DNA from 3 places in the Shewanella sp. 5S214 genome. Region 1 is predicted to be linked to each of the others. Evidence: predicted binding sites of a transcription regulator. Region 1 holds the regulator's gene; each other region holds the start of a gene.
The links. The regulator sigma-54, encoded in region 1, starts transcription at its own class of promoters, with help from an activator protein. The targets are predictions, from matches to a motif close to GTTGGCACGNNNNTNGNNT.
Positions count from the first base shown of each region.

Region 1 (4,294 bases):
GCTGTGAAAGTTCGAGGTATTGAACGTCCCGACTTTGTAGCAGATAACCTACGCACCACAGAATTTAATAAACTCGGTTTAATTGCTAGTCGAGTCAGTGCCGAACACATGGAGCATTACGCCTCAAGTGACATTACTCACTTTACTAAACCTGTTTACCTCATTTACCCTGAAAACGGCCAAGCGCAATGGCAATTAAGCGCAGATAGAGGCCAATTGAATAAAAATACCAGCCAAGTCATATTAGAAAATAATGTTATTATTGATGCCATTAATATAGAAGAACCCCTGCAGTCACTCAGTACCCAAGCTGTTTCGGTGGATTTAACCACTATGATCGGCACCTCACAAGAGATGGTGTACATCAAAGGTAAAGGGTTTATTATTCAAGGTTTAGGTCTACATGCTGACTTGAATTCGCAAAAATTATCGCTACTCAGCCAGGTAGAAGGAACATATGAGCCACATTAATCGCCTCAACACTCACGCCAATGTTATGTTATTTGGCAGCATATTTTGCCTGCTGAGTTTACCTACCATAGCGAAACAAGGTGATCTTCAACAAGAGTTGAAAATTGCCTCAGTAAGCCAGTCTGCTGACATTAAAAATAATCAAATTGTTTTTAATGGTCCTGTTACCGTTACTCAAGGCACTATTAACATTAATGCTGATGAGTTACGGGCGTTTACTCCCGAAAATAGCACCAGTAAAAAACTCATCGCTATAGGTAACCCTGCAACGTTTTCACAAGAGTTAGACGACGGTCAAATTGGTACCGCCAGTGCCAACGAAATAAGCTATGATCTTGCTACCACTACACTGACATTGACAGGTAATGCCAAACTGGATCAATCTGGTAGCCAAGTAACTGGTAACCGTATTAAGTACAACATTAACGCTCAAGAGCTGATTGCTGAAAGTACTGGTACAGGGAAAGATCGCGTTATTACTATTATTCAACCTGAGAATTTCCAAGACGAGACTGCACCAAAGCAAAAGCTCCCTGAAATTCCTGTTAAAAAGCAGATCAAACCATGACCCAAATAACCCTAACGGCTGAAAATTTAGCTAAAAGCTATAAAACTCGTCAGGTTGTTAAAGATGTGAGTTTAACCGTTAAAACAGGCCAAATTGTCGGTCTTTTAGGCCCCAATGGTGCAGGTAAAACAACCACGTTTTATATGGTTGTCGGCTTAGTGCAAAGCGATAAAGGTCGGATCTTAATTGATGATGACGATTTAACCGCCGACCCAATGCATCTTAGAGCTCGCAAAGGGATTGGTTACTTGCCGCAAGAAGCCAGTATTTTTCGCAAACTGACCGTATACGACAATATTATGGCCGTATTGCAGACTCGTAAAGAACTCACTACCGACCAACGGATTGAGCAAGTAGAGCATTTATTAGAAGAATTCCATATCACCCATATTCGCGACAGCCAAGGCATGTCGTTGTCTGGTGGGGAACGTCGTCGAGTAGAGATAGCGCGCGCGCTGGCCGCTAATCCTAAATTTATTTTGCTCGATGAGCCTTTTGCGGGGGTTGACCCTATTTCTGTCATCGACATAAAAAAAATCATTCAACAGCTTAAAAACCGCGGCTTAGGGGTATTAATTACCGATCATAACGTACGTGAAACCTTAGACGTCTGTGAGCGCGCTTATATTGTCAGCCAGGGCAATTTAATTGCCGAAGGCACACCTGATGAGATATTGAGTAATCAACAAGTTCGGGCTGTGTACTTAGGTGAACAATTCAAGCTATAGTTACTTTACTGGCCTTTTAGTCTATCTAACTCATTTCATTGAACGATATCTAAATAGCGTTAAATGTCATTGATGTATGTGACAATCGATTACAGTTTTCGAGATTGTCATTTTTATGGAAATCATCTAGGGATAAGCGGTAAATGAAAGCGTCACTCCAACTCAAAATGGGTCAACACTTAACCATGACCCCTCAATTGCAGCAAGCGATCCGCTTACTGCAATTATCGTCATTGGAGCTACAGCAAGAAATCCAACAAGCATTGGACTCAAACCCATTGCTTGAAATAGAAGATGAGTTTTCTCAAGCAAAAGACTCAGTAAAAGAAAGTCGCGACCAATCTGACACCGACTTTAGTGACAACAGCGTGGTCAATATAGAAAAAGACACCTCAACAGTCGACACAGCAGAATCCATGACCAAAGAAACCATGGACGATTTAGCTATGGATACCACATGGGATGAAGTGTACACCGCCTCACCAATGTCAGGTTCAGGCAGTGCTAGCATGCGCGATGATGATATGCCATTCCAAGGTGAAACGACTGAAGGCTTATATGAGCATTTAGAGTGGCAAAAAAATCTCACGCCATTTTCTGACACAGATCGAGCAATTGCTACCGCGATCATTGATGCCATTGATGAACGCGGCTATTTAACCCAAAGCACTGAAGATATTCTCGAAGCCATGGGTGATGAAAGTGTTGAACTAGATGAAGTTGAAGCGGTATTAAAACGTATTCAACACTTTGATCCCGTTGGTGTTGCCGCACGAGATTTAAGCGAATGTTTATTCATTCAATTAGCCCAATATGCCGACACAACCCCACATATAGACAATGCCCGTCTGCTCATTAAAGACTATTTAGATTTAATTGCTGGGCGCGATTTTAGATTATTGATGCGCAAAACCAAGCTCAAAGAAAACGAGTTGCGTGACGCAATCACCTTAATCCAGTCACTTAACCCTCGCCCGGGCTTGTTAGTCACCGCTATTGATGACGAATATGTTATTCCTGATGTAACCGTACTAAAGAAGAATGGCCGTTGGGTTGTAGAGTTAAACCCGGACAATATGCCTAAAATTGGCGTTAATCAACAATATGCAGCCATGGCTAGAAGCAGTAAAAACTCTGCCGATAGCCAATTTATTCGCGGTCATTTACAAGAAGCTAAATGGTTCATCAAGAGTATCGAAAGCCGCAATGAGACCTTATTGAAAGTCGCCAATTGTATTGTGCAATTTCAGCAAGGTTTCTTTGAATATGGTGAAGAAGCCATGAAACCTATGGTACTCAATGATATTGCTGAAGCAGTAGAAATGCATGAATCGACTATTTCACGGGTTACCACTCAAAAATATATGCACACACCACGTGGGCTATTTGAATTAAAGTACTTTTTCTCTAGTCATGTCAGCACCGACGATGGCGGAGAATGCTCATCTACCGCTATTCGTGCTTTTATCAAAAAACTGGTTGCGGCAGAAAACCAGCAAAAGCCATTAAGTGACAGCAAAATGGCCCAACTGCTGGCAGATCAGGGGATCAACGTTGCGCGTCGTACGATTGCAAAATACCGCGAAGCGATGCTCATTCCACCCTCAAACCAACGTAAGAGTTTATAACCTACAAGGCAACGGAGGATTTTTATGCTTATCAATATGACAGGTAGAAATATCGACATTACCGAATCTTTACGTGAATACGTTCAAGGTAAATTTTCAAAGCTTGAACGACACTTCGATCAGATCAATAATGTACACGTTGTGCTCAATGTAGAAAAATTACAACAAAAAGCAGAAGCTAAAATCAACCTTAATGGTGCAGAGATTTTTGCCATGTCAGAAAGCACTGATATGTATGCTGCAATAGACGCCCTGATCGATAAACTCGACCGTCAGGTAATTAAACACAAAGAGAAGTATACAAAACACTAACGATGGAACTTTGTACCATTCTGCAGCCGGAATGCACTACCTGTGCCACACCGGGCAGTAAGAAAAAAGTACTGGAACTCATCAGCAATTTAGTCGCTGCCCAGTACCCACCCCTATCTTCGCAAGAGGTTTTTGAAAGCCTATTAGCGAGAGAGAAAATGGGTAGCACAGGTATAGGAAATGGCATTGCGATACCTCATGGTAGATTAACGACCATAGAGCATCCGATCGCAATATTTATTAAATGTGAAGAAGCCATTGCCTTTGATGCAATCGATAAACAGCCCGTGGATATTTTATTTGCTTTGTTAGTACCTGCAGATCAGTGCCAACAGCATTTAAGCACGCTATCAAGCGTGGCTCAAAAATTAAGCGATAAGCAAATATTGAAACAGCTTCGTAAAACTCACGACTCAACAGAACTTTATCGGGTTATTACTGCATGAAACTTGTCATAGTATCGGGACGTTCAGGCTCAGGAAAATCTGTTGCTCTAAGAGTATTAGAAGATCTAGGGTATTATTGTGTTGATAATTTGCCTTTACCACTGATTGGCATATTACTGGCTCAGCTCAAAGGTAATAACG
Region 1 is NZ_JBGOOV010000016.1:49,601-53,894, reverse strand. Features, by position in the region: gene lptC (LPS export ABC transporter periplasmic protein LptC) at 1-471, shown strand, start outside; gene lptA (lipopolysaccharide transport periplasmic protein LptA) at 458-1,039, shown strand; gene lptB (LPS export ABC transporter ATP-binding protein) at 1,036-1,767, shown strand; gene ACED29_RS12090 (RNA polymerase factor sigma-54) at 1,911-3,395, shown strand; gene hpf (ribosome hibernation promoting factor) at 3,420-3,707, shown strand; gene ptsN (PTS IIA-like nitrogen regulatory protein PtsN) at 3,710-4,153, shown strand; gene rapZ (RNase adapter RapZ) at 4,150-4,294, shown strand, end outside.

Region 2 (4,294 bases), on a different contig from region 1:
GCAAGCGATTGGGGCCATTAAAGGCGATTTTGCCAATTTACAAACCGACATATCCAGCCTGATTAACGACATGAACAAATCAATCGCTGAATCAAATAAGTTTATTGAGTCAATGGAGCAAGGCTAGCCATTAGCAAAAACATCAATTCAATACCCAAAAGCACTGTCTCTACATTCGTCATCTATGATGTTCTGACAGCTGCTTTGGAGATTGTTGAACTGATTGATATTCAAGGGTAGATCAATCGATCGGCGATTCATCTACCGGTAACGCAGTGCGGCTAAAAATTTGCTTTAGTACCACAGTGGTTTCAATACTCGCGACAAACTTGAGGTTACCAAGAGATTTCTTGATGAAGTGCTCATAGGAAACTAAGTCTTTAGCAACTATTTTGAGCACATAATCATACGCCCCAGTCACTACTGCACACTCCATCACTTGTGGGAGTTGCGCCATAGTAGATTCAAATAATGCGGTTGATTGATCAGTATGCTCAGTTAAACGAACCGATGTATAAACCACCACATTCAAGCCTACCTTTAGCGGATCAACTTGCGCACCATAACCTAAAATAACCTTATCTTGTTCAAGCTTTTTGACTCGTCGCAAACAAGGAGTATCTGACATATTAACCTTGTCGGCTAATTCAGAAACAGCCATTCGGCCCTGACGTTGCAGTATTTCTAATAGCTTGAGGTCTTTCTTATCCATTGAACACATCGTTTTTGAGTGAGTGATTAACGGTATAAATATCACACTCTTGAGTGAAATCCTCTAAAAACTTACGTTATTCACAAAAATATCAAACAATTGCGCACTACAAAAAATAAGCCTGACAATATTGTTATTTTTTAACATAAAAAAACCCGATAAGTGATTATCGGGTTTTGTTGACTGATTTATTGCCGAAGCAATTGAGTCGTTACAAGCTGTAGTACATTTCAAACTCAAGTGGATGAGTAGTACGTGCTACACGCTCAGATTCTGCTGTTTTAAGCTGAATATAAGACTGAATAAAGTCTTCGCTGAACACGCCGCCTTTAGTTAAGAACTCATGATCCGCTTGTAAATTTTCTAGTGCGTTTTCTAATGAAGTCGCAACCTGTGGAATTTCAGCCGCTTCTTCAGCAGGTAAGTCATATAGATCTTTATCCATCGCTTCGCCTGGGTGGATCTTGTTTTGAATACCGTCAAGACCAGCCATTAGCAATGCTGCAAAACCTAAATATGGGTTTGCATGTGGATCAGGGAAGCGCGCTTCGATACGACGACCTTTAGGGCTTGGTACCACTGGAATACGAATTGAAGCACTGCGGTTACGAGCAGAATACGCAAGCATAACTGGCGCTTCAAAATGTGGCACTAAACGCTTGTAAGAGTTAGTGCTTGGGTTAGTGAATGCATTCAATGCACGAGCATGCTTAATGATGCCGCCAATGTAATAAAGAGCAAGGTCACTCAAACCAGCATACTTATCACCAGCAAATAAGTTTACGCCATCTTTAGACAAAGATTGATGCACGTGCATACCACTACCGTTGTCGCCAACGATTGGTTTTGGCATAAATGTCGCCGTCTTGCCATAAGCATGAGCCATATTATGAACGACATACTTAAGAATTTGAATTTCGTCCGCTTTTTTAGTCAATGTGTTAAAACGCGTAGCGATTTCGTTTTGACCGGCTGTTGCCACTTCATGGTGATGCGCTTCAACCACTTGACCCATTTCTTCCAGCACTAAACACATTGCTGAACGTAAGTCTTGTGAAGAGTCAACTGGCGCAACTGGGAAGTAACCACCTTTCACCATTGGACGGTGACCAGTGTTACCTTCTTCATAGCTTTTAGCTGAGTTCCATGAAGCTTCTTTAGCATCAATTTTAACAAAACAACCTGACATGTCAGTACCAAAACGGACATCGTCAAATAGGAAGAATTCAGGCTCTGGACCAATCAATACTGTATCTGCGATACCAGTAGAAATTAGATACTGCTCAGCTTTTTTTGCAATTGAACGTGGGTCGCGATCATAACCTGTCATGGTACCAGGCTCTAAAATATCACAACGAATAAGTGCGGTTGTTTCTTCAGTAAAAGGATCAAGTACAAACGTTGTAGGATCAGGCATGAGTACCATGTCAGATTCATTAATGCCTTTCCAGCCTGCGATTGAAGAGCCATCAAACATTTTACCGTCTTCAAAAAATTCTTCATTTACTTGATGAGAAGGAATAGAAACGTGCTGCTCTTTACCTTTAGTGTCGGTAAAGCGTAAGTCTACAAACTTAACTTCTAACTCTACAAGTTGTTTTAAAACTGATTCAACTGACATTCTCAAGCCTCCGGTAGGGTAAAGGGTTGTCCCTTAATATAATCTTGGTATTCGCCAGATGGTGCATCTGGAAAACGAATCTGTGCATAATGGTCTGTAATAAGCGATATTCATGCCACTTCGCTAACTAATTGATTTTATTGATATGAGACTTCTATCAAATCTTCAAAAAAATAAATCTGCACCATCTTCGAGCACCACTATGTTTCATCATGGTGCAAAAGTCCATAATAGTGCACCCTGTAAATATGGCTATTTTAAACAATGTCACATTTTTGTATTACAGTATGGTTATGCTTAATATATAAACGTTTTATGCTGTTTTTTAATCCATAGCAAGCGATAGATTTACAAGTGTTCAAAAATAATCCTATCTACAAAAGCTGCTGTGAAGTAGAATGGCACGCTTTTTTACAGTAGCTATAACCTATAACTACTGTTAGATCCTTTTTTTTTATTTGCTGGTTTAGAGGTTTATCCGTGCTAGAGAATTTACGTAACATCGCCATTATTGCCCACGTTGACCATGGCAAAACAACCCTGGTTGACAAAATGTTGGCGCAGTCAGGAACCCTTGCATCTCGTGGAGAAGCTACTGAGCGGGTTATGGATTCTAACGATCTTGAAAAAGAACGTGGGATCACCATTCTGGCAAAGAACACAGCCATCCAGTGGAACGACTACCGTATTAATATCGTAGATACTCCTGGCCACGCCGATTTCGGTGGTGAAGTTGAACGTGTTCTATCTATGGTTGACTCAGTATTACTATTGGTTGATGCAGTTGATGGTCCTATGCCACAAACTCGCTTTGTAACCAAGAAAGCATTCGCTCAAGGCCTTAAGCCAATTGTTGTTATCAACAAAATTGACCGTCCAAGTGCTCGTCCAGATTGGGTTATTGACCAAGTATTCGATTTATTCGTTAACTTAGGTGCCACTGACGAACAACTCGATTTCCCAATCGTTTATGCTTCGGCATTAAATGGTTTTGCAACCTTAGATCCAGATGTAGCGAGCGATGATATGACGCCGCTATTCCAAACTATCGTTGAGAAAGTGTCTTTCCCAGATGCTGATGCAGAAGCGCCATTCCAAATGCAAATTTCTCAAATCGATTATAACTCATACGTGGGTGTTATCGGTATTGGGCGTATTACCCGTGGTAGCGTTAAGACTAACCAACAAGTGACCATTATTGGCGCTGACGGTAAGACACGTAACGGTAAAATGGGCCAAGTATTAGGTTACATGGGTCTTGATCGTACTGAAGTACCAATTGCAAATGCTGGTGACATCGTTGCCATCACAGGTTTAGGCGAGCTTAAAATCTCTGACACTATCTGTGCTGTGAATGCAGTAGAAGCAATGCCACCGTTAACTGTTGATGAACCAACACTGACGATGACATTCCAAGTAAACACTTCTCCGTTCGCGGGTAAAGAAGGTAAGTACGTTACTTCACGTAACATTCTTGAACGTTTACAGACTGAATTAGTTCACAACGTAGCACTACGCGTTGAAGAAACAGAAAGTCCAGACCGTTTCCGCGTTTCAGGTCGTGGTGAATTACACTTATCGATTCTAATTGAAAACATGCGTCGTGAAGGTTATGAATTAGCTGTATCGCGTCCAGAAGTTATTCTAAAAACAATCGATGGTGAGTTATGTGAACCATACGAAACAGTTACTGTTGATGTTGAAGAAGATCATCAAGGTACCGTAATTGAAAAATTAGGTGTCCGTAAAGGCGAAATGAAAGACATGCAGCTTGATGGTAAAGGTCGTGTACGTATCGACTTCGTTATCCCAAGCCGTGGCTTAATTGGTTTCCAAACCGAATTCTTAACTGCAACATCTGGTACTGGTCTAATTTATCATTCATTTGATCATTACGGTCCACACAAAGGTGGCGATATTGGTCAACGCGCTAACGGCGTATTGATTTCAAACGCAACAGG
Region 2 is NZ_JBGOOV010000021.1:31,827-36,120, forward strand. Features, by position in the region: gene ACED29_RS14305 (DUF2959 domain-containing protein) at 1-127, shown strand, start outside; gene ACED29_RS14310 (Lrp/AsnC family transcriptional regulator) at 242-712, opposite strand; gene glnA (glutamate--ammonia ligase) at 924-2,333, opposite strand; gene typA (translational GTPase TypA) at 2,814-4,294, shown strand, end outside.
Region 2: the regulator sigma-54 is predicted to act here: its motif matches at 2,435-2,453, upstream of glnA (glutamate--ammonia ligase).

Region 3 (4,294 bases), on a different contig from region 1:
ATACACCTATACTTTTAAAAACGGAAAATATGCGAGCCATCTCTGCATACACAATAAGCTAAAAAATATGCACCGATGACATAATAATTTCATTATGTCGCCGTCAAAAAAGTGTCAGCTCACCGTGTGTGAGTTAATCAATACAAATTAAAGCAAGTTGTATGCCCACTTTTTTAATTTAATGAATAGATAAGTATTCGCTGGGTTGTTGATGGTTTACACTCAAGGTTGGTAGGTCTTTAGCGATAAATGAGCTAGACGTAATCAGCTAACGTATTGTGTTGAACCTGGGTTTACTATAATTTTAATGAACAATTTTTATCCTTTTGGGTGACAGTTAACTACAAGGTCGTGTTATGTCGAGCATTTTAGATTCAGTCAATAAACGTACTCAGCTTGTCGGGCAAAACAGACTCGAGTTACTATTATTTAGGCTTAACGGCCGCCAACGGTTTGGGATTAACGTGTTTAAAGTGAAAGAGGTTTTACAATGCCCACCACTGACAACCTTACCGAAATTAAATCGTTATGTTAAAGGTGTTGCTCATATTCGTGGCGCAACGATTTCTGTTATCGATTTAAGTGCTGCAACGGGTGGTCGTCCACTGACATCAACTGAAAATTGCTTTATTATCATTTCCGAATACAACCGAAGCATTCAAGGCTTTTTAGTGAGTTCTGTTGAACGTATTATCAACATGAATTGGGAGGCAATTATGCCGCCTCCACAAGGTTCTGGTCGTTCTTCATATTTAACCGCAGTGACAGAGATAGAAGGCGAGTTGGTTGAGATTTTGGATGTTGAAAAAATTCTTGATGAAATTTCACCGGTTAAGACTTCGATCAGTCAAGAACTCAACGAAACTTTAACGATTGATAGAGAACAGCATTATCATATTATGGTTATTGATGATTCTGCAGTGGCACGTAAACAGATTATTCGTTCGTTAGAGTCTTTAAATCTGCAAATCGATACTGCCAAAGATGGTAGAGAAGCGTTAGAGATGTTGAAAAATATTGCCAAAGAAATGGATGATGTATCAGTGGAAATTCCGTTGATTATTTCTGATATTGAAATGCCTGAAATGGATGGCTACACTCTAACAGCAGAAATTCGTGATAATCCAAAGTTAAAGAATATAAAAGTCGTACTGCACACATCGTTAAGTGGTGTGTTTAACCAAGCGATGGTACAAAAAGTTGGGGCTAACGATTTTATTGCTAAGTTTAACCCCGATGAATTAGCCGCAGCGGTTAACAAACATTTGAGTTTATAATTGTTTAGAATTGAATAATATTGAACGTTCGGTCGGCTCATCGGCAAACATATTAGGAAGATAATGTGACAGATAAATCACTTGCTGAAGCAGAGTACAATCAATTTAGGCTGTTTTTAGAGCAGCATAGCGGTATTGTGTTAGGTGAGAACAAACAGTATTTAGTTCGTAGCCGCTTAGCGCCTCTGATGGGAAAGCATAATTTGCCTTCTCTATCTGAGGTGGTTAAAAAGTCGATGAAACCGATAGAGCGTCAATTACGCGCTGAAGTGATAGATGCGATGACTACTAACGAAACCTTATGGTTTCGAGACCGTTATCCATTTGAGTTACTTAGTAATTCTTTGTTGCCTGAATACAGCAAGTTGGGCCGACCATTAAAAATATGGTCTGCTGCTTGCTCATCTGGGCAAGAACCTTACTCTTTAGCGATGACAGTGTTGGAATATCAACAGCGTAAACCCGGTGCTTTGCCTGGGAGCGTGACAATTCAGGCAACAGATTTATCACCTTCTATGTTAGAGCGTTGTAAGAATGCTGAATATGATGGTTTAGCTCTGGCTCGTGGTTTGTCTGAAGAGCGTAAACGTCAGTTTTTTGATGCTTTACCGTCTGGCAATATGAAAGTGAAAGATAACGTAAAACGTTTAGTGAACTTCAGAGCACACAATCTACTTGAAAGTTATAGCTTATTAGGCAAGTTCGATATCATTTTTTGCCGTAATGTATTGATTTATTTTGCGCCAGAGGCAAAGGCTACCATTTTGCGGCAATTTGCTGCCGCACTTAATCCTAAAGGTATCTTATTCTTAGGTGCGTCAGAATCTCTTGCGGGGTTAACCGAAGAGTTTAATATGGTTCGCTGTAATCCCGGTATCTATTACCAGAAAAAAACCTAGCTAAAACAGTTGATTAGATTCACCTCGTGCCGACGGTCGTCGGCATGTTAGTTTTTTTATTTTATTCTCCCATTATAAAATTGTTGGCATAACCTTTGCTTTATATCTATCAGTTAGCTGATGGAGGCAATTTTATGGCGATTAATTTCGATAATGCATTAGGTGTTCACCAATATTCTTTGGGCGTACGAGCTCAAAGAGCTGAAGTGATTTCAAGTAACATCGCCAATGCCAACACTCCTCATTATAAAGCTCGAGATGTTAATTTTGCTTCTGCTATGCAAGCAGCAAGCTCACATCAGAAGGGTTTGAGCATGAGTCAAACCACAGAAAAACATTTCGATTTAACAGCGTTAAGTCAACAACATGTCCAATATCGTGTTCCAAATCAAGCCGATACAGGTGACGGTAATACTGTTGATACGCAGAAAGAACAATCAGCATTTATGCAAAATGCGCTCGAATATCAAATGTCATTAGGCTTCCTTGAAGGTAAGTTTAATGGCATGCGTAAAGCTTTGCGAGGTGATTAATCATGAGTTTATTTAATGTTTTCAATGTGTCTGGATCAGGTATGTCTGCGCAGTCAGTGCGTTTGAATACCACTGCCAGTAATATTGCCAATGCGGATTCTGTATCAAGCAGTGTTGATAAAACTTATCGAGCACGTCATCCCATTTTTGAGGCTGAAATGCTTAAAGCTAATAGCCAGCAAAATAGTTCGCCGGGTGTTAATGTCAAAGGCATTGTTGAAAGTGATAAACCATTAATAAAAGAATACTCGCCAGATCATCCGATGGCTGATGGTGATGGTTTTATTTATAAACCGAATGTCAATGTGATGGAAGAAATGGCCGATATGATTTCTGCATCACGCTCTTATCAAATGAACGTTCAGGTGGCTGATGCAACTAAGTCTATGTTGCAACAGACGTTAAGGATGGGTAAATAGTATGATTATTCAAGGAGGTAACAATGAGCCTCGTTAATTCTTACAGTCAGTCTTTACCGCAACAATCCAGTAGCACATCAAATACAAGTGCTACCACGAAAAGTTCTGTACAGACAAATACAACCAGCACTACTACGGGGAACCCTTTCCTTGACGGAATTCGTTTACCCGAAGAAAGTGCTATCCCTGAATCAAAAGATCAGATGTTAAAGCAAGAAGATTTTTTTGCTTTACTCAGTCAACAGTTGTCTATGCAAGATCCTTTTAAACCGGTTGATAATGATCAAATGATTGCCCAAATGGCATCGTTTTCGACGGTTGACGGTATTTCAAATCTGAATGATGAGATCCTTAACCTCAATACGGTAATGAGTTCTAGCCAAGCGTTACAAGCATCAGGCTTGGTGGGTCGAAAAGTGCTTATCCCTTCTGATACCGGGGCGATTTCTTCTGAAAGCCCTGAGATTAAAGGTGTGATCAGTACGCCATCTGCAATTGAAACGATTACGGTGAAAATTGAAGATGAGTCGGGTCAGGTGATTAAGAGCTTTGATGTCGATGGCAGTAAAGGCGGCAATGTTGATGTGACATGGGATGGCTTAGGTAAGGATGGCCAACCCGTCAAAGCGGGTAATTATTCGATTAAGGCCAGTGGTAAAGTGGATGGCACCGCACAAGATTTAGCGGTATCAACTTATGCACACGTGACAAGTGTGTCATTGGGCACTGCCGCGACAGGGGCTATTTTGAATTTGCGTGGAGTAGGCGGAATTAAGTTATCTGACGTACTCGCAGTATCTGAAACATAGTAAGGCCTGTATTGAATTATTGGCTTTATTGATAAATGAATTAATTGTGAGAGGTGAACTATGTCATTTAACATTGCACTGAGTGGTATTGCTGCCGCGCAAAAAGACTTAAATACAACCGCGAATAATATCGCAAACGTGAATACTATTGGTTTCAAAGAATCACGAGCCGAGTTTGCTGATGTGTACGCAAATTCTATTTTTTCGAACAGTAAAACCGCTGTCGGTGGTGGAGCAACCACCACTCAAGTGGCACAGCAATTTCATCAAGGTAGCTTGCAATTTACCAGTAACTCACTGGATATGGCTATCAGTGGCGGTGGTTTCTTCGTTACGTCGTCTGAGTTAGGGTCGCAA
Region 3 is NZ_JBGOOV010000005.1:75,335-79,628, forward strand. Features, by position in the region: gene ACED29_RS04760 (chemotaxis protein CheV) at 357-1,277, shown strand; gene ACED29_RS04765 (protein-glutamate O-methyltransferase CheR) at 1,343-2,176, shown strand; gene flgB (flagellar basal body rod protein FlgB) at 2,311-2,709, shown strand; gene flgC (flagellar basal body rod protein FlgC) at 2,712-3,128, shown strand; gene flgD (flagellar hook assembly protein FlgD) at 3,152-3,937, shown strand; gene flgE (flagellar hook protein FlgE) at 3,998-4,294, shown strand, end outside.
Region 3: the regulator sigma-54 is predicted to act here: its motif matches at 2,259-2,277, upstream of flgB (flagellar basal body rod protein FlgB).